3 regions of the Paenibacillus sp. HGF5 genome follow, and region 2 is predicted to be linked to each of the others. Evidence: riboswitches for the same ligand, from Rfam matches in the RefSeq annotation. Region 2 holds a riboswitch; each other region holds the start of a gene.

Region 1 (6,658 bases), on a different contig from region 2:
CTTCGGTAAACCACTTCGGTTCCGGTATCCACAGCCATCTACATAAACACCTCTTTCCAGCACTAATTTCCGTTCGAGCGGAACCGCTGCAGAAAGCTCTGCAGCCGCTCGCTCTTCGGATGATCGAATATTTCCTCGGGTGTTCCTTGCTCAACGATCCTGCCGTCGGCTCCGAAGATGACCCGGTCCGCGATTTCCTTCGCAAAATCCATCTCGTGCGTAATCAGCATCATGGCCATTTCGCCTTCTTCGGCAATTTCCCGGATCACCTCCAGCACCTCGCCGACCAGCTCTGGATCCAGCGCCGAGGTTACCTCGTCAAACACCATCACCTTCGGCCGCATGACCAGCGCTCTGGCGATGGCGACGCGCTGCTTCTGGCCTCCCGACAGATTGGACGGGTGCATCTTCAGCTTGTCGGCCAAACCGACCTTGCCCAGCATCGAGACGGCCCGTTCCTCCGCTTCCTCCTTGGACAACCCCAGCACCTTGCGCGGGGCTTCCGTCACGTTGCGAAGCACATTCATGTGCGGGAACAGATTGAAGTGCTGGAAGACCATGCCGACGTTGCACCGCATCCGATGCAGATGCTTCTCGTTTGCACGGACCAGCTTGCCCTTCTCCTCCATATGCCAGAGCAGCTCGCCATCGATCTCGATGGTCCCCTCGGTCGGTTCTTCCAGCGTCATCAGCATCCGGCCCATCGTCGTTTTGCCAGATCCGCTCGGTCCGATCACAGCCACCTTTTCTCCAGGCTGCATCTCCAAATCGATGCCCTTCAGCACCTGCAGGTCGCCATACGACTTGGTCACGCCCGCATATTTCACGATCGGCTGTGAGCCCGTAACGGGGCTTCTTTCCCGCTGCGGCTTCTTCGCCTCTTCAGCCTGCTCATCGATTACAACGGCATTCAATAGACTCCCTCCTTATTTTCCACGCTGCAGATTCAAACGCTTCTCCAGCCTTTGCACCAGCAACGACGCGATATAACTGATGATCAGGAACAGAATCCCGACCAGCGTGTATGGTTCGAAAGCGCGAAATGATTGCGACACGATATTTTTGGCCGTCAGCATCATCTCGACCAGCGTAATGGCGCATAGAATCGGCGTTTCCTTAAACATGACAATCAAATAATTCCCCAGCACCGGGATGATCGGCGGTACCGCTTGCGGCAGTATAATGCTCCGCCAGGTCTGGGATTTCGTGTAGTTCAGTGCGGTTGCGGCTTCCCACTGTCCTTTCGGCACCCCTTCAATGCCGGAACGGTACACCTCCGACAGATACGTGCTGTAATGCAGCCCCAGGCCGATGACTCCCGCATAGAAGGCCGGAATCGAAATGCCCGTCAGCAGCGGCAAGCTGTAATACAGGAAGAACACCTGTACCAGCAAGGGGGTATTGCGAATAAATTCTATGATTCCTTTGGTTATGAGCGACAAGGGCTTAAATTTGCTCCGCGCGGCAAAGGCAAGCAGCAGCCCGATAATCAATGCCACCACAAAAGCACAGAGTGTGACCCATACCGTCATTTTTAATGCACTCAGAAGCTGCGGCAGTATTTCAAACACATATTTCCAATCCCACATCCGCTACAGCCTCCCCGCGGTCAGTTTGCGCTCCAGCAGTCGAACCGCCATCGAGACGAGCGTCGCAATGACAAAATACATGAGGAGCAGCAGCACCAGAATTTCGGTGGTCCAGGAGATGTAATTGTTGCGGAGCACCATCGCCTGATACGTTAAATCCGCCATCGTGATGAAATAAACGAGCGAGGTGGATTTGATGAGTTCCACAAGCTGATTCCCGAACGGGGGAAGCATTCGCAGGGACGCTTGGGGCAGTATAACGTTCCACAGCCTCTGCCAAGGCCTCATATTAAGCGCCACGGCAGCTTCCCACTGTCCTTTCGGAACGGCCAGCACCGCGCTGCGAACAATCTCGGAGCCGTATGCGCCGAAATTAAGTCCGATCGCGAGAATCGCCGCCAGCATTTTCGGAAGCTCGATGCCGATGAACGGAAGGGCAAAATACAACCAGAAGAGCTGCACCAGCAAAGAGGTTCCCCGAAAAACTTCGACGTACACGACCGTCGCCGTGCGGACGATCCACAGCTTCGACAGCCGGCACAATCCGGCTGCAAAGGACATCACGATAGCCAGGATGGCTGAAAAGAACGCGACGATAATCGTGATCTCTGCTCCTTTGAGCAGCGTCGGAAGAAAATCGATCCAAGAATTCGGCATGCTATTCCCCGCAGAGCGCAGCGGCCGTCATCTCACCCGGGAGCTCTTCTTCCGTGAACCCGAACTCTTGCAAAATTTCCAGCAGCTCGCCCGACTCCTTCATCTTTTCAAGCTCTGCATTATAAGCCTCCTGGAACTCGGTATCCGCTTGGCGGAAAGCCGTAGCCCCGTAACCGCGAACGCTTTCGCCGTCGATGACCGGCTGTTCGAAATCAGCCACGCGTTCGATGCTGTCGTCGCTGGCTGAATCCAGCATCGCCTGCAGGGACGGCCCCGTCATGGTAATCGCCTGCACCCGATCGGCCTGGAGGGCGCTGATCGCCGAAGCCTGGTCAGGGACCTGTACGATCCGGTCCGCAGGAATGCCTGACTTCTCCATGTAGCCGATTTCGACCGCGCCGGTCATGACAGCCACCTTGGCCTGCTCATTCTTGGCAATGTCCTCATAGCTTCCGAGTTCCATCGGATTCCCTTGCTTTACCGCAAGGGCTTCCCCGATGCTGTACTCCGGATTCGCGAACAGGACGGCAGAGCAGCGGTCCGGATTAATGAACATGCCTGCCGTGATCAGATCAAACCGATCGGCCTGCAATCCGGCGACCAGCGAACCGAATTCCGTTAGCTCCCCTCTCATCTCCTTGATGCCAAGACGCTCCAGAATAACGCGGGCAATCTCAACCGCCTCGCCCGTGAGCTCCCCATTGGCTTCTTTGTAGGCATACGGCTTCTCGTTCGCAAACCCTACGGTGATATATCCCTGCTCTATGGCTCGATCCAGCGTACTTCCTTTGTCGCCGCAAGCCGCGAGCAGTACCACCATCATCACGGACAACACCAGCACAACCACTTTCTTCAAAACCTTCCACAACCTTTCGTAATAGCTTTTCACTTTCTTAAAAAAACGGCATGACGAAATTATCCGTGTTAGCACATGTGTTAACTTGGATATATGGACATTCAGATACCCGTGCATGGGACGAGGCTTCAGGGAAGATGATTCATCGGCTTCCTTGCACGCTTTGACCCAATGCCGTCTGATCGATTCAATTCATTCCACATTTGCAGACGTTGCCCCTCCTCTGTAATTGAATGCTAAAAAGACCACCAAACAGGGGATCTAGACATAGCTCCGCCAGCAGGGGGTCAAAAAATAGAGAAAAGGCCCCTATAGAGAATAAAGGGCCTTTTGTATGAACATCCATTATGTATGCAAGACCCATCCACTGCTGACGAGGTTAGCTGACGGACTCGGGTAAGATGGTACCCTACACTCGTGAATTCCAAGTGACTCGCCCCTGGTGAAACTGGTTCCCCCGCTTTCCGGAATATGTATGCCGGAAACTAAGCGTGTGTTCATGATAAAGGGAAGCTCAGGAAAAGTCAAACCCCTTTAACCGCTTTTTCTGGAAATTCAGAAGTGAAAATACCGTTTTTGCAACGAAAATATCGAGCCTTTTGAACACCTTATTTAAGGCTGTCCATACACCGGATTGGTCATGGAATCCATGCTCCATTTTCCGCTATATAGCAGGCATTTGACGGGTCTTGCGGAAATCGTTCATGACATATACGTTTAATGCCATGAATGAGCCCCGGATCAGGAAGTCTGCCCATATGAAATACGGGGCCGAAAAAAATTTTTGAAACACTCCATAATAAGTCCGATAACAACGCCTGGAATGACTTGCAAAAAGCCCCGATGCTTAGCATCAGGGCTTTTCTCGTCATACCGCGGTATAGCCGCCATCCACCAGCAGACTCGTGCCCGTAATGAAGGAGGCATCTTCACTGGCGAGGAACAATACGGCTTTGGCCACTTCTTCCGGCTGTCCCAAACGGCCCATCGGATGAAGGCCGACCAGGTGCTGCGTGATCGCTTCCGTTCTTCCCTTGATCAGCGGCGTATCGATATATCCCGGACACACGGCATTGATTCGGATTCCTTTGGAGGCATAGTCTGCGCTGAGCGACTGGGTTAACAGCTTGACGCCTCCCTTAGCCGAAGCATAGGCGGTTACCCCTGCTTTTCCGACATGGCTATGGATCGAGCCGCAGTTTACGATCGCCCCTCCGGTTCCTTGGGACAGCATTTGCTGAATGACATATTTATCGCACAGGAAGACCCCTGTCAGATTAATATCAATCGTTCTCTGCCAGTTATCCATCGTTAACTGATCGGCAGGAGCATCATGGGCAATGCCTGCATTCGCGAACAATACATCGACACGGCCAAAATGCTGTACCGTCTGATTCACCATATTCGCGACTTCCTGCTCTTGGGTTACATCCGTTTTGACGAACAGCGCTTCAAAGCCGGCTCCTCTCAATTCGTCGGAAACCGCTTGGCCCTGGTCGGAATAATCCGCGATAACGACCTTGGCTCCCTCTTTTGCAAAAAGTCTGACTGCCGCTTCGCCAATCCCGCTGGCGCCCCCCGTCACAATGACAACCTTGGAATCAAATTTCATGCGTTGATCACTCCTATGTTGTAAATTCATCAACCGGCTATCCATTCATGTAGAATGGGCAAAAACCGACCATGATATTCCAATACCCCGTTTCCTAATGAATGACCAGCATACTATCAAATAAAAAGGACGTTCGCTAAATAACAGTCGCAAAGCAATAACCTTATTCAAGCTCAAGCCCTGTCAGACCGGACGCTCAATCGTAAACATCTCTCCCAGGGTCGAATAGATATTTCCTGCCATGCGGCTCACAGGTTTCAACTTGGATGCGTCAATCCGGCCATGCTCGTAGAGCTCCTCGGACACGTGAAATCGGACGACGCGGGCAATCAATAGATCAGCGGCAGGCAGCTGATCCGTACCATCCAACGTGACGACCTGCTCCAGCACGCATTCCATGCGAATCTTGGATTCCATAATGCCGGGAACCTTAACAACGTCACTAACGACCGGGGTTAAACGGGTTCGGTCAAGCTCACTTTCGTCCGGAGGCAGGTTCGCCGCCGTTTCGTTCACGGCTGCAACGGTATCTTCGTCCACGATGTGGATGACAAGCTCGCCGCTCTGCATGGCATTTCTTGCCGTATCCTTGGGTGCACCGTTCTTTCGCTGAACGGAAACCGACAGCAAAGGGGGATTGCTCGACACAATGGAAAAGTAACTGAACGGGGCCGCATTCAGCACGCCATCCGCCGATAATGTCGTAACGAAAGCGACCGGACGCGGAACGACGCTTCCTATCAGCAGCTTGTATGTGTCCCGTTCGCTTTGGGTATTCGGGTCAATGGATATCACTTGAGTTGCCCCTCTCCTGTATGTTTGACTTGTATAGGCTCCAACCCCTGCTCGATTCGGGCACGCTCCGGTTCGAACCAGGCAGGAAGCTTTAATTGTTCCCCCAGCGAGTCCAGGTCTTCGTCCACCGTAAATCCGGGCGGATCGGTTGCGATCTCAAACAGGATCCCACCACGTTCCCTGAAATATAACGCTTTGAAATAGTTACGGTTCCTGATATCCGTAGGGCGAAAGCCCTGCTCCTTCACCCATTCATGCCATTTGCCGTGCTCCTCATCATCTTGAGCCCGCCATGCGATATGATGGGTCGTTCCGGCACCTCCGGCTCCCAAAGGGATATCCCGCATCGGCAGATCAATCACGTTGCCGAAGTGGCCCGCAGCTTGAAACCGGGCATAATTGACGTCCTCTCCAATGTAGGTCAGTCCCATGACATTCTCCAGCGCCTTCTTCGTCTCCTCCCATTTGCTGCTGAACAGAACCGCGCCGCCGAATCCCTTAATGGCTGTAGCCGATGTTATATCGTCCACGGACCAGCCGTTATTCGGACCGCCTTCCCGCTCCACCAACTCTAGCGAAAGTCCGTCCCGATCGGAGAATTGAAGGTATTGTTCGTTAAACCGGAAAGCCTTCATGACAGGAACACCAAAGCTCCGCAGCCGCTGTTCCCAATAAGGCAGGGCCCCTACAGGAACGGCAAAGGTCGTATATCCTGCCTGTCCTCCTCCACGCAGCCCTCTTCGCGAAGCGGAGGAAGGGAAGAAAGTGATGATCGTTCCGGGCTGTCCTCCTTCATCCCCGAAATACAGATGATATACCTCGGGCGCATCGTAATTCACGGTCTTCTTTATCATTCTGAGTCCTAGCACGCCTGTATAAAAATCAACGTTCTTCTGCGGATCCTGCGCATAAGCGGTAATATGATGAATGCCTGCCGTATGTAATGCCATATCCCATCTCTCCCTCACCGTTCGTGTCGAAACCCGTTATTTCCGTTCATAATCCGATTTGCATGATGGATGAGCCATAAACCATAAATAATCTTTATTTTGAATATCTTTAATTAGAGATTATATAATTTTCTTATCATTGTCAAGCTCTTGTGCACCCCAAATATATAAAAAGCCGCCAAGAACGATTCCTCGCTCT
Region 2 (6,658 bases):
CTTGGGTAGACCGATCCGGTAGCTGCCTCTCGTTTCAATTCCGCCTACGCCCTGGCTGCCGCTGATCGTATGATGGACCACGTCATGGATGTTCACGGTATCCCGGACCGACGTATAGGCCGCTTTAGCGGCGACGTAGACGGGATCCAGCGCATGGATGAGGATTCGCCCCGGCGAGCTGGCAAAATTGGCCCCAGCCTGCAGCAGCGCCTCAAAATGCGATTGGCACGCTCCGGCCACGATGACCAGGGAATCCAGGTTCCGCTCATATTGACGCGCCACTTGAATCGCCGTGACGAAGTTGTGGGAATTCTTATAGCTGTCCAGGCTATATAAATCGTATGGCTGACGTCTCTTCAGAACCCCATCATGCCCTGTGATCACAACGATATCAGGTCTTACCCGCGGAAGAAGACGATATAATGAATCGGCCATCCCCGACTCATTGATATAATGGCCTTCCGCTGGGACCCGAAGCTGGTTGTACAAGGTCATGCTCTTCTTCAGATATTGGGGATCTCCATCCAAATGCAGCACCTTGCCCGGCACGTCAAAGTATCCTTTATCCGCAAGCTGGCCGCCTTCAATATGCCGCAGGCTGGCCAGTTGACGCTCGCTCTGCTCCTGTCTTTGCTTCTGCAGGCGGTCCAGCGATTCATTGGCTTTGATCTGCGCCTGCTTTGTTCGTTCGCTTAAGGTGGGATGCGGGACCGTAACCAAATCATCAACGGGAGCATCGGCCAGTAACCGGAATTCCGTCCCTTTGATGACGATATTATTATTTTGCCGCATGCCTTCTACCCGGAACGTTACATCGCCGCCGTAGGATTTACGAACGACCAAGTCTCCCAAGTTCATCACAACATCACCCCTACCCTATGGTATGGGCTACTGTGACTATTGGTTCTTGTTCAGCGCCAATTTATCGCGCGGAGGCCATTCGTAAGCTCCAGGGACTCCCGAAAGGCTGCGTCAACGGATATTGGCGCCGAACAGCACGTTGCTAAGCCGCGCATACTCCTCAATGCTAAGCGTCTCTCCGCGCCGTGAAGGCTCGATTCCTGCTTCCTGCAGCAGCTGCTCCAGCCGTTCGCGCCCCTCACCCGGGAAGAACCGGCTCTTCAGATTGTTGGCAATCGTCTTCCGTCGCTGTGCAAAAGAAGCCTGGACCACCTCGAAGAAGAAGCGTTCGTCTTCCACGCGAACGGGAGGCTGTTCCCGGACCGCCAGGCGAATCACGGCCGACTCGACGTTCGGCTGCGGAATGAACACCGTGTGCGGCACGATGCAGACCAGCTTAGGCTCGCTGTAATATTGAACGGCAATGCTGAGACTTCCGTAATCCTTGCTTCCCGGTGCAGCGGCCATCCGTTCGGCCACTTCCTTCTGAATCATCACCACGATGTTCTCCAGCGGCAGCTTCTCCTCCAGCAGCTTCATGAGAATCGGCGTCGTCACGTAATACGGCAGATTGGCAACCACGCTTACCTTCGATACGTCCCCGAAATCCTGACGGAACAGTTCATGAAGATCCACCTTCAGCACATCCCCATGATGAACCCTCACGTTCCCGTAGGGCTCCAGGACTTCCTTCAAGATGGGAATCAGGCGCTGATCGATTTCGACTGCGGTGACGGTTCCTGCCGTCTGCGCCAGCTTCTCCGTCAGTGCACCGATGCCAGGCCCGATCTCGAGCGCGCCCTTATCTTCATCAAGTCCTGCAGCTTCCACGATTTTGTACAAAATATTCTGATCGATGAGAAAGTTCTGGCCCAGACTTTTCTTGAAGGAGAATCCATGGCGTGAGATGATCTCCTTCGTCCGTCTTGGTGTTGATATATCCTCGATCCGACTCATTGGCTAAATGCCCCCTTCTTCCAGCTGTGCAAGTGCTGCCAGAAATTCTTCCCGCGATATTTGAAACATGGCCAATCGTTTATGGAACTGCTTGCTGTTGCAGTATCCGATGCCCAGCAGATTACCCATCGCCATCCGTCTTGCCGCGGCCTCCGGGTGAGCCGATAATCCCGCCTCCAGCAGATCCTCCAAACTGATCAGGCTCTCTCTACCCTCAAAAGACGTGTGAACCCGCTCCAGCGCGCGCCGTATCGCCTCTGGCGAGGCATTCTCCACGCCGATATCCCCTTTTCGGGTAGCGTCCGCTTCCGGGATGAAGGCGTGCTTGCAGCCGGGTACGCCCCGATCCACGATTTTGCGGATTCGTTCTCCCGCATGGTCAGGGTCCGTCAATATGATAACGCCTCTGCGCTCCTGGGCAAGCGCTATGCGCTTCAGGATTTGTTTGTTGATCGCTGAACCGCCGGTTTCGATCGTATCGGCCTCTACGGCCCGTTTAATGGCAACGGTATCGTCTCTGCCTTCCACGACAATCACTTCTTTAATCATGCGTTCGTTCTCTTCCTTCCCAAGCCGAGCAGGCCTGTACAACGTTAAGGTTCAACCCGTTTAGCCTTGATTACTCCGGTCTTAACAAAACAAAAGAAGAGGAAATATTCCCTCTTCTTGATCATCATATATTATAAGCTAAATAGTATAGCATTAGAATGGCAAAGTAAATTGGAATTCATGCGTCTAGTTCAATTCAGGTTTAACCGGACCGATCACATAAACGGTGCGACCGCTCTTCCGGCCGAAATTCATGGCCGATTTCAACGAATCGTAATAGACATCGATTTTGTTGCCTTTGATGGCGCCGCCCGTATCTTCAGCACGGCGGAAGCCAATGCCTTCGATGTAGACCCACCACCCGATCGGGATGATGTTAGGATCAACGGCGATGGTGCGACCTTCCGTAACGCGAGTGCCGGATGCGGTACGCGTACCGATTCCTTGCTGCTCGGCCGAATACGCCGTCATCGACACGTTGTTCAATACCTTCTTGTATTTAAAATCAACGCCTGCGCGGGAGACCACGTTGTTCTCCACAGCCTTGGCGGCCGTTACTTTTTTCGTGCCGGACAATTTAGCCGGTGTAGCTTTTACATCGGTGGCTGCCGCCTGGACGATAATAGGCTTCTCCACTTTTTTCGTACCTACGGCAATGATTTTATCCTTTGTTCTGCGTTCAATTTCTTGGGAGACCTTCGTCTTGGAAATCAGCTTGCCATTGTGGTAGACCTTCTCGTAATGGTTCACCATAAGACCAGGCTCGCCCCGCTGAATGACGCGGTTATCGCCCTTTTCAAGCGATGGATCGGCCGTCTTGATCACACGGAATTCGCGGTCTTCCGTTTCCTTAACTTTTTGCTTCGTGACGCGAACGACATGGATATTCATATTGCTGGTCAGCTTCGTGTCTTGCGACGGTTGTACTATATCTTCACCCTGGATCGTAACGCCAGCCTCTTTGAGTACATGATCAACTGTATCCTGGGATGTAAATATGGTTTTGGTTTTGCTGCCTACCGTAACGTTGACTGGAATAGCTCTGTCAATAATAATTCGGTCTCCGTCCCGGATCGCGCCGTTCAGGGGCATCGAAATTTGATCTTGGGGACTCAACGTGATCGCTTGCTCATCCAGCAATTCCTGCAGCAACGATCCACGTGTTTCCACCGTAGTGACCCGGCCGTCGACGACAAGCTGAACTTCCTTGCCTGCCTGGTCATGTACAACCAACGATATGAGAAGTGATACCGTAACGGCACCCATGGCGCCGAGCAACATCAGTTGACGCAAATTGTCATGCTTCCATCTCAATGCGTAAGACATGCTGGATGATTGTGATTCATGGGTTTCTTCAGGTTGAAAAATGCCCACTATTCCATCCTCCTTCATAGTCCCGCCGTCTAGGTAAACGCATGAATGCATTTGACGTGACTATAGCAATTTTTCTCACAGGGCGCCCTGCTATCTATCTACACCCTGCGTCAATTCCCGTCTTCCGTCCATCTGCCATCACCTCCTGTTTACCAAGAGTATGATGGACCCGTCTCCATTATTCAAAAATAAAAGAAGCCATTGAAAGAGTACTAGAGGCTCTAACGTGGCTTCCTGATGAATGAAATCATGGAAATGGTATGCACGAGATTTCCCCTCTTATTTCGCTTACGGAGTTAGCTGTCGGGTTCGGACGTAAGAGAGACGCCCTATATCCGGATGCCCGCTCATGGCGAGATCCTTCAAATTCACCCCAAAGACCCGAAAAAGAAATCAAATACAGCTTCGTGCATCCAGACCAGTATGCACCGCAGTATCGGTTCCCCCGTTCTCCAGAATTTCGGAGATTAAGCGAGACGGTTCATGAAATATTCGGCTGCGATCTGCACATCGCAGCTTCTTATCACTGAAAAGATGATATCCTGTTTGTATGCAGGTTGTAAAGCAACATTCAACCACATTTTCTCATGTAAAAGGTTAAAATATTGTAATATCAACGCCTTTTCTGATTAAAAAACTTTAATTAATCGAAAATGCTCCCTTTTTCATCGCTTTTGCTCTTGTTTTCGTTAAATACCAAATCGTTCCAGCGCATTTTTGGTGGTAATTTGGGCCAATTCCTCATAGGACAACCCTCTAATTTCGGCCGCCGCCTCCGCCACCAATTTTACATATGCGGTCTCATTTCGTTTCCCGCGGAAGGGATGAGGAGTCAGGTAAGGCGCGTCCGTTTCGATCAATAATCGATCAAGCGGAACCTTTGCCAAAACCTCTTTGGGCTGCTTCGCATTCTTGAACGTAATCGGCCCCCCAAATGAGATATGGAATCCCATATCCAGGCACATTTTTGCCGTTTCCCAGCTTCCGGAGAAGGAATGCATGACACCGCCGACCTCGGAGGCTTTTTCCTCACGCAAAATGTTAACGATATCTTCATGCGCATCCCGGTTATGAATGACAATGGGCATGTTCAATTCCCGGGCAAGCCCGATCTGGCGCCGAAGCACACGGTGCTGCACTTCCTTGGGGGACGTATCCCAATGATAGTCCAAGCCGATCTCCCCGATTGCCACCACTTTCTCGTGACTGCATAAAGAGGCGATCCAATCCAGGTCCTGATCCTCCATGGTGATCGCATCTACAGGATGCCAGCCTACCGCTGCATATATAAAATCATAAGTCTCGGCCAGCTTCATCGTGGTCGGGATCGTCTCCCGGTTAAATCCGATATTGATCATCCGCGTAACGCCGGCTTCAAGCGCCCGCTGAATTGCAGCTTCCCGGTCTTCGTCGAATTGGGGAGCGTCCATATGAGTGTGCGTGTCGAACAGCATACTATCCACACTCTCCTTCCTGTCGTTTCTATGTCGTCAATTTTCCATTAGTTGGTTGAATGCAAGGGTGTTAACGGTTGTCCTGTTATGCCTGATTTAATGCTGTTTTTTGAAAACGTCGGCGATCCTCTCCGGCATTTGACCCAGGAGCGGGCCCACCTTCTCCTCCGGATAATAAAGATGATACCGCCCTTTATGAATGCCGCTGATCGAGCGTACGATATCGGATACCTCCGAGATTTCCCTCAGCTCGTCATGCCGGTCGAGAAGGAGAATCTGTTTCTCGTTAAGCGGCATATCGGAATGAACCTTATCATAAGGAAGATCCGTTGGAAAATCAATCTCCAGGTCATATTCCGGATGCAGCCCCACGGCCCGGAACGCTTGACGGATCCCGTCGATGGTTTCCAGATCGATGTTGTCGATTTCTACGTATTTGTAGAGCTTCCGGTGCATGAAACGGCCGCATAATTCGCTAAGAAGCGGGTCCTCCTCTTCCGTCCATTGCAGAAAGGCCGTTTGAATCAAGGCTTCATCAAGGCGCAAATATTGATGAACGCCGATATTCCCCGAAAACAGCGCAGGCAGCGGCTCGATCATGAACCGGAAAGCATATCCACGGTCATGCAACTCCTTGGCACGGCGAAAGATTTGACGCAGGATGATTTCGGAGCTTCGGGTGACGGGATGAAAATACACCTGCCAGTACATCTGATACCGCGACATGAGATAATCCTCCACCGCGTGCATGCCCGATTCCTTCACGACGACCCGATCCCGGTACGGCCGCAGCATCCGCAGGATTCGGTCGATGTCAATCGTTCCATAATTGACTCCCGTATAGTAAGCATCCCTTAGCAAATAATCCATCCGGTCTGCATCCAGCGGACTAGTGACCAGATTCATGACAATCGGCTTATCGTAGGTTTTGTTAATAACGGAGGCGACCTTCTCGGGAAAATCGGCACCGAGCTCCTGAAGTACCCGATTGACGCAAGTATCTCCGAGCAGGATCCGGCATGTCCAATCCTCGTGGTTCATATGAAAAGCTTCTTCTATGGAATGGGAAAAAGGTCCGTGCCCCACATCATGCAGCAGCGCCGCGCAGAGCGCAACTTGCCGCTCTTCGGCAGGCCAATCGGAATACCCTCTCCGTTCAAATTGAGAGATGATTCTTCTCGTAATTTCATAGACCCCAAGAGAATGGGAGAATCGGCTGTGCTCAGCTCCATGAAAGGTCAGGAAAGAAGTGCCCAGCTGCCTGACCCGGCGAAGCCGCTGGAATTCCGGGGTATCGATTAACCGCCATATAATGTCGTCCTGCACATGAATGTAATTATGGACGGGGTCCTTAAACACTTTTTCTTCCGAAATGGGTGAATGCATTTCATCTCAACTCCTTCTCGTTCACGCTTTGGTTTTAG
Region 3 (6,658 bases), on a different contig from region 2:
CGCCTTTCAGCAGAAGCGGGAGGTCATTGACAACTACAAGAAATTGATTAAAATGCATTTCGACCAAGGTTCCTACGTCGCGATTGCCTCGCATGATGACAACATCATCGACTGGGTGAAGGTATTTGCCGAACAGAGTCGCATCGACAAACAGGACTATGAATTTCAGATGCTGTACGGACTGCGGATGAACGATCAAGCAGCGCTTGCGCAGGACGGCTACCGTATCCGGTGTTATATGCCCTACGGAACGATGTGGTATCCGTATTTCACCCGGCGGCTGGCGGAGAAGCCGGCCAACCTGATGATGGTGCTTAAGAATATGTTCAAGTGAGCGCGATCCGATTAAAGAACCCCGTCAAAACCGCCTGATGAAATAAGTGGCTTTTTGACGGGGTTCTTTATGGTTTCAAAAAAACAGCATCAGACTGCCTTGAAGTCTGCCATTCGTGTATTAACGGCTGAGCTGTCGATAACGTCGAACCGACATTGGAAGGAATATCGCAATTAGCGCGATAGGCCATACGATCGACAGCATGACCGAATGCTCTGACATCCACGAGTTTCCTTGCCAACCCGGATTTAAGAACAGTTCCCTGGCTGATGAAGACGTTGCCGATAACGGATTCCACTCGGCGATTGCCCCTAGCCAAGCCGGCATCGTAGAAGGATCAACGAAGACGTTCGACAGAAATCCCACTGGCCAGACCAACAATTGTACGGCGGATACGATGTGAGGGCTTTTGGCTATCAGGCCAATGTAAATGCCGACCCAAAGCAACGCAAACCGGAGAAGCAGTAGTAGCAATACCGCTAATAAGGCATTGCCCAAGCCGTCATGCCAACGCCAGCCCAGCAGGAGACCGGATGCGATGAGCACCGCCAGCCCGATAACAGAGTTCAGCATATCAGCAGCACAACGTCCGATTACAACGGCGGAAGCGTTCATGGGCATCGAACGAAAACGGTCTGTTACCCCTTTTGAAGCATCTGAGGTGACCGCCATTACGGTGCTTTCTACCCCGAAGAGCATCGTCATGGCATACATGCCGGGCATCAGGAATTCAAAATATGCTCCCCCATCAGGGACGACGATCGCTCCACCGAAGAGCAGACCGAACATGAGAACCATCAAAACGGGAAATAACCAGTTGATGATGATAACGCCTGGTTGTCCCCGCCAGTGCAAGAGTTCGCGTTGAGCAAGGACCCATACATCACTGATCGTATAACGGAATCTCGTTCCAAGTGAGTGGGAGACTGCAGCAGGTTCGATATCTTGTGGATTGGGAATCATTCTGCCACCTCCTGTGTCTGCAAGACTTCTGGCCTGCCCGTAAAGTGGATGAATACTTCATCGAGCGTCGGCCTCCGCAGGACAATATCTTTAGGTTCAATTCCGGCATCGGAAAAGGCGGCAGCAGCTCTAACCAGCGATCCTGTGCGGTCCGTCACCGGCACGCTTAACCGGTTCCCGGTTTCGTCAATCATAATGGACGGCCCGGCTATCTGCTGGAGCATGGGGATGGCGTTGTTGAAGTCATGGCTATTGTATAGGACGACTTCCAGCCGATCCCCGCCGAAGGAGGATTTCAGTTCATCCGACGTTCCCTCGGCGATGATGCGTCCGGATTTAAGTATGGATATGCTGTCGGCGAGTTGATCGGCCTCCTCTAGATATTGGGTTGTCAGCAGCACGGTGGACCCCGCATCTCTCAAAGATCGAATGGATTTCCATACCTCCTGCCTGGCTAGGGGATCGAGGCCAGTCGTCGGCTCGTCGACAAAAAGAACCTCCGGCGACACGATTAAGCTTGCAGCCAGATCAAGGCGCCGCCGCATGCCGCCGGAGTATTTAGCGACCTGCATATTTCCGGCATCGGTAAGCTCAAATTGGTTCAACAATTCTTCTGCGCGCGATCGAGCTTGCCTTGAGGTTAATCGGCTTAAACGTCCGAACATTTCTAGATTCCTCCTTCCCGTAAGAAGTTCATCGATGGCGGCATACTGACCAACCAAGCCGATCTTTTCACGTACCCTGTGACCCTGGGTTTTTACATCAAATCCGGCAACGGCCGCACTCCCGCTGTCGGGCTGGAGCAGCGTCGTGAAGACTTTGACGGCTGTCGTTTTACCGGCCCCGTTAGGGCCGAGTAGTCCGTAAATCGTTCCCTTCGGAACTCCTAGGGTGAGTCCGTTCAGTCCGGGTCCTTCCTTCAAGCCTCCGTAATGCTTGGTTAAATGATGGGCTGCTATCGCAAGCTCACCTGATACCATGGCTTAGTCCTCCTTCAATGAAACTCGAGTGAGAGTGGCAGAGATGAGATATCATTGGCATGCCAACACCATCTCGTACATCATACCGTACAGTGTACGATTTGTGTGTGCGCTTTGTCAATCCTTGATTTGGAAGCCCATGTATAAATTCGGGATGTTTCATTACGTAAGGCGGTGTATGTTAAAATGTCGATATATTAATTTCGGATAGGAGTCAATGCGGATATGAGCGTTAACAAACGAGGAAATGATCCTGCTCGAGGCTTGAATCTTCTGTGGGGCCCTCAGTCGGTTCCGGGACGCACGGGGCTGACGATTCGGAAAATCGTGTTGGCAGGGATGGAAATCGCGGATGTTGACGGCATCGAGCAGTTGTCGATGCGCAAAGTGGCAGAGCGGCTAGGCGTAGGGGCTATGTCCTTGTATACCTATGTTCCCGGGAAATCCGAGCTGCTGGAGTTGATGCTGGATACGGCGAACGCTGACCTATACGCCTCAGAGAATATTTTATCGGACTGTAAGGGAGATTGGCGCGAAGCGGTCCGTTTTATCGCGAAGACGAATTGGGATCTTTGCATGAGACACCCGTGGATCGTGGATTTAACCGGCAGGAGACCGGTTCTAGGCCCTAACTTGATTCTGAAGTACGAGCTGGAGCTACGTGCTATGGAGGGTATCGGCTTGACCGATATCGAGATGGACTCTACCTTATCACTCATACTTATGCATGTGGAGAGCTGCGCCAGATTGAGAAACAGCATGGTCTCTACGCAAATCAACACGGGAATGGACGACGATGAATGGTGGCTTAGCTATTCGCCGGCTCTGGCAAGAATTGTGGAGTGGGAGAGGTTTCCGGTTGCATCCCGCGTTGGAGAAGCTGCCGGTCAGGCACACCAGAATGCATACAATCCGGAGCATGCTTATGCTTTTGGGTTGGAGCGGATCATCGAAGGAACCGGAGTATTAATTGAGAACGGGAAAACTGCCCAATCCAAGGGAAACGGGGACAGTAGCTCTCTGTAGCTGCTGTCCCTAGAAATGATAATACGCCTCCGAGCAGTCCATCAGGAAGGAGCGCTCCAGCGGCAGTCTGCCTAACCGCTCCCGGGTGATGTGCCGATGCAGGTTGATCTCCAGATCGGCGAGGGCCGATACAGCAAGTTGCATCCGTGCGGATCCCCATTGCTGCTGCTTTCGGGCATAACGAATGGCCTCAGTCACGGGCATGCCTCTCAGCCTTGAGAAGACGGATGCCCAGCGGACCAGGTCCGAAAATTCTCTCGTGCCTGGCAGGGCATATTCGACATATCCTGCCGCGTCGTTGCAGCTGACTTTGAACAAGCCGCAGTTCCTGCTGTGATCGCTCCAGGGGATAAAACGTTCGGCCGAACCCCGGTCGAAACGAAATATCTCCATATGGCGGATAGTCTCTTCACCTAATGCAGGCACTGCGGTTTCGATGACGGGTGTAAGTGCTGCCTCGATGAGTTTCGTCATGATATGATCTACGCTCCTTTATAAACATGTTATATGCACGGCAAATAGGCCTGGTGAGCAGAGATACCCCGCTCTCCAGGCCTATTTATGGTTAGAGGCCCAATTCCGGCGGCCGCTATGCCAAAGCTTGGACGGTATTCTCTCTCAAAACGCGCCTACGAGGTTAGCTGACGGATTCGGGCTGAGAGCACCCTACCACTGGGCCCTTTCGATCCTTGGCGCAGCGGATTCACCCCATTCACCAATCGAAAATTGGCGATTTTGGTTCCCCCGTCTCCCGGTCTGTCGGGAGCTCAGCGAATAACATGTGTTTCTTAAATAGATGCACTGAATCATACGCCGGACGAACGCAAAAGTAAATGACCGTTTGTGACGCGTACACTCTGAAAATAGATGAAAACAGCAAAAGAAAACGCGTACAATCCATCCTGTCATCTATTATCGTGGCAAAATCTCGGTATCTCGTTGGATTGCGATAAATACGAGAAAACAAGAGAAATACATAGTATAGAGAAGTATTCGGAAGATAAATACGAAATACTGCTTGGTTCCTGTTCGACATAACGCCAGATGTGTTTTTGCTCACATTTACATCCTGCAGGGCCGGTCGTATGATACGAACTATGAGTTGACGGTCATCAACGACCAAGGCATACGGACAGTCGTTCCATAAAGATCTAAAGGCAGTGTGAGAGCTGCGCCGGGTTCATTATGGATCGAATCTTAGGAGAAGGTACCATGGGCCTTGCTGAGATTTGAAGGTAGAGGCGACTCTCACCGCGTAAACCTCCTGTCGCTGCTGTTATGCCCAGTCGGACGACAAGTCAAATCGCAATAAAATTACTGCTACTCGTATTCAAATTTTCGCTGAGTCCTTGAATGGAAAAGGAACGGGGGAACCAGTCGGGAGATAAATCTGATCTCTCTGGGGTGAATCCTATAGACAAGATAACGGTCTATGGGTAGGGCGACTCTCACGCCCGAATCCGTCAGCTAACCTCGTAAGCGTATCGAGAGAGGCAACGATTGTCGTGGACTTGGGCTACGGTGTATTTCACCGTGTCCTGTTAAGAAGCCTGCGGGAAGAGTTCTTCTCTTTCCGCAGGCTTCTTTGTTGTTGCCTTCTCTTTCTGACCTTAGGAGGAGAAACGAAGATGGAGAAACCACAGGAATACATCCTGGTATCCGCGCCGAACAAGGCCGGGGAGGAATTCGTCCGCCAGCTGATGCACAAACGTGTTCCGTTTGCGGCCATAGCCAACAACCGGGCTGAGCAGCTGAGGCTGCGAGAACTGGGCTGCAAACCCATCATTTTGATTGATACAAGAGACGAGCAGACCTGGATCATTCCCGAGTTTCCCGTCAGCAAGGTGTTTCTGTTCGAAAGCAGCTTGAATCTGTGCTGCCGCTATTTACGGATCTGCCGGACATGGACCGCGGAGTCGATTTACGTGATCACCCATTCCGGCAATCCGCGCTTGATATACAAAGGGCTGGGTGCCGATGTGGTGCTTCATACGAATCATCATCAGGTGTCCTTTCTGATGGCAGCCGTTATGAGCTAAGCGTTTGGACTGACGCCACAAGAGTTAGGGGAGGTTACATTCATGCAGGATTTAGTTATGGCACTCATTTTGGGAGGAACCTACGGACTGCTCATGCTGTTTATGTCCTGGTGCGGGCGCGTGGTTTCGGAACCGGAGGCTGATCAGCCGTGATGATCATGTTGATATTCACGATTTTTATTTTTCTCTATTTGATTTATGCGCTGATTCACCCTGAAAAATTCTAGGGAATCGGCTGAAGGAGGAAGGCATTCGTCATGGGCATTTTACAAATTGCCATCGTTATACTCGTTCTGGTGCTGCTGGTCAAGCCGCTGGGAACTTATCTATATCAGGTGTTTCGCAATGAAAGCAATGGAACGGACAGATGGTTCTCCTGGGCGGAGAAACCGATCTTTGCTCTGATCGGCTTAAAAGAACGCAAGGGGATGACATGGAAAGGATATGCCGTCAGCTTTGTGTTGACGAATATCGTGCTGGTTGCGGCGGGCTACTTGATTCTGCGGCTGCAGAAGGTGCTGCCGCTGAACCCGAACGGCATCGGCCATATGGAACCGACCTTGTCGTTCAACACCATTATCAGCTTCATGACCAATACGAATCTTCAGCATTACAGCGGCGAGTCGGGATTGTCTTATCTGGCCCAGATGGCCGTCATTACGATGATGATGTTCACGTCCGCGGCGACCGGGCTGTGCGTGGCGATTGCTTTTATCCGGGCGGTGACCAGCAAGGGTATGACCGTCGGCAACTTTTTTGAGGACTTCGTTAAGGCGCATACCCGGGTATTCATTCCGGCTGCCTTCATCATTGCGATGGCGCTGGTGGCGCTGCAGGTGCCGCAGACACTGAAGCCTACGCTCAGCGTCACGACGCTGGAAGGTAGCGAGCAGCAAATAGCGGTGGGTCCGGTGGCCGCGCTCGAATCGATCAAGCATCTTGGCACCAATGGGGGCGGGTTTATGGGGGCCAACTCGTCGCATCCTTTCGAGAACCCGTCCCCGCTGACCAATGTGATCGAGATTCTATCCATGTGGTGCCTCGGGGCGGCGCTTCCTTACACATTTGGTTTGTTCGCGAAGAGCCGCAAGCAGGGCTGGATTATTTTCTCGGTAATGATGACCTTGTTTATCGGCTTCCTGTCCCTGAACTACGCTGCCGAAACCAACGGCAACCCGGCATTAAACCAGCTGGGCATCGACGCCTCGCAAGGCAGCATGGAGGGCAAAGAGGTCCGGTTCGGGATCGCCCAATCCTCCCTGTTTACGACGGTGACAACCGCAGCCACGACCGGGTCGGTCAACAACATGCATGAT

The links. A riboswitch is a leader RNA that binds a small molecule or an ion and turns the genes downstream of it on or off. The one in region 2 is predicted to bind cyclic di-AMP.
Region 1: another riboswitch for cyclic di-AMP. It lies ahead of ehuB (ectoine/hydroxyectoine ABC transporter substrate-binding protein EhuB); the one in region 2 lies ahead of HMPREF9412_RS12525 (3D domain-containing protein).
Region 3: another riboswitch for cyclic di-AMP. It lies ahead of HMPREF9412_RS30925 (hypothetical protein); the one in region 2 lies ahead of HMPREF9412_RS12525 (3D domain-containing protein).

Annotation. Positions count from the first base shown of each region.
Region 1 covers NZ_AEXS01000016.1:14,674-21,331, forward strand. Annotated here, with positions in the region: gene ectA (diaminobutyrate acetyltransferase) at 1-38, opposite strand, end outside; gene ehuA (ectoine/hydroxyectoine ABC transporter ATP-binding protein EhuA) at 63-914, opposite strand; gene ehuD (ectoine/hydroxyectoine ABC transporter permease subunit EhuD) at 927-1,589, opposite strand; gene ehuC (ectoine/hydroxyectoine ABC transporter permease subunit EhuC) at 1,593-2,246, opposite strand; gene ehuB (ectoine/hydroxyectoine ABC transporter substrate-binding protein EhuB) at 2,248-3,102, opposite strand; cyclic di-AMP (ydaO/yuaA leader) riboswitch at 3,458-3,604, opposite strand; gene HMPREF9412_RS01655 (SDR family NAD(P)-dependent oxidoreductase) at 3,971-4,714, opposite strand; gene HMPREF9412_RS01660 (flavin reductase family protein) at 4,898-5,509, opposite strand; gene HMPREF9412_RS01665 (ring-cleaving dioxygenase) at 5,506-6,459, opposite strand.
Region 2 covers NZ_AEXS01000074.1:10,528-17,185, reverse strand. Annotated here, with positions in the region: gene yabG (sporulation peptidase YabG) at 1-858, opposite strand, end outside; gene rsmA (16S rRNA (adenine(1518)-N(6)/adenine(1519)-N(6))-dimethyltransferase RsmA) at 973-1,857, opposite strand; gene rnmV (ribonuclease M5) at 1,861-2,406, opposite strand; gene HMPREF9412_RS12525 (3D domain-containing protein) at 2,593-3,780, opposite strand; cyclic di-AMP (ydaO/yuaA leader) riboswitch at 4,050-4,264, opposite strand; gene HMPREF9412_RS12520 (TatD family hydrolase) at 4,470-5,234, opposite strand; gene HMPREF9412_RS12515 (HD domain-containing protein) at 5,331-6,620, opposite strand.
Region 3 covers NZ_AEXS01000180.1:27,229-33,886, reverse strand. Annotated here, with positions in the region: gene HMPREF9412_RS30950 (proline dehydrogenase family protein) at 1-334, shown strand, start outside; gene HMPREF9412_RS30945 (ABC transporter permease) at 455-1,297, opposite strand; gene HMPREF9412_RS30940 (daunorubicin resistance protein DrrA family ABC transporter ATP-binding protein) at 1,294-2,277, opposite strand; gene HMPREF9412_RS30935 (TetR/AcrR family transcriptional regulator) at 2,503-3,303, shown strand; gene HMPREF9412_RS30930 (hypothetical protein) at 3,313-3,777, opposite strand; cyclic di-AMP (ydaO/yuaA leader) riboswitch at 3,914-4,086, opposite strand; cyclic di-AMP (ydaO/yuaA leader) riboswitch at 4,633-4,801, shown strand; gene HMPREF9412_RS30925 (hypothetical protein) at 4,932-5,342, shown strand; gene HMPREF9412_RS33755 (potassium-transporting ATPase subunit F) at 5,495-5,569, shown strand; gene kdpA (potassium-transporting ATPase subunit KdpA) at 5,600-6,658, shown strand, end outside.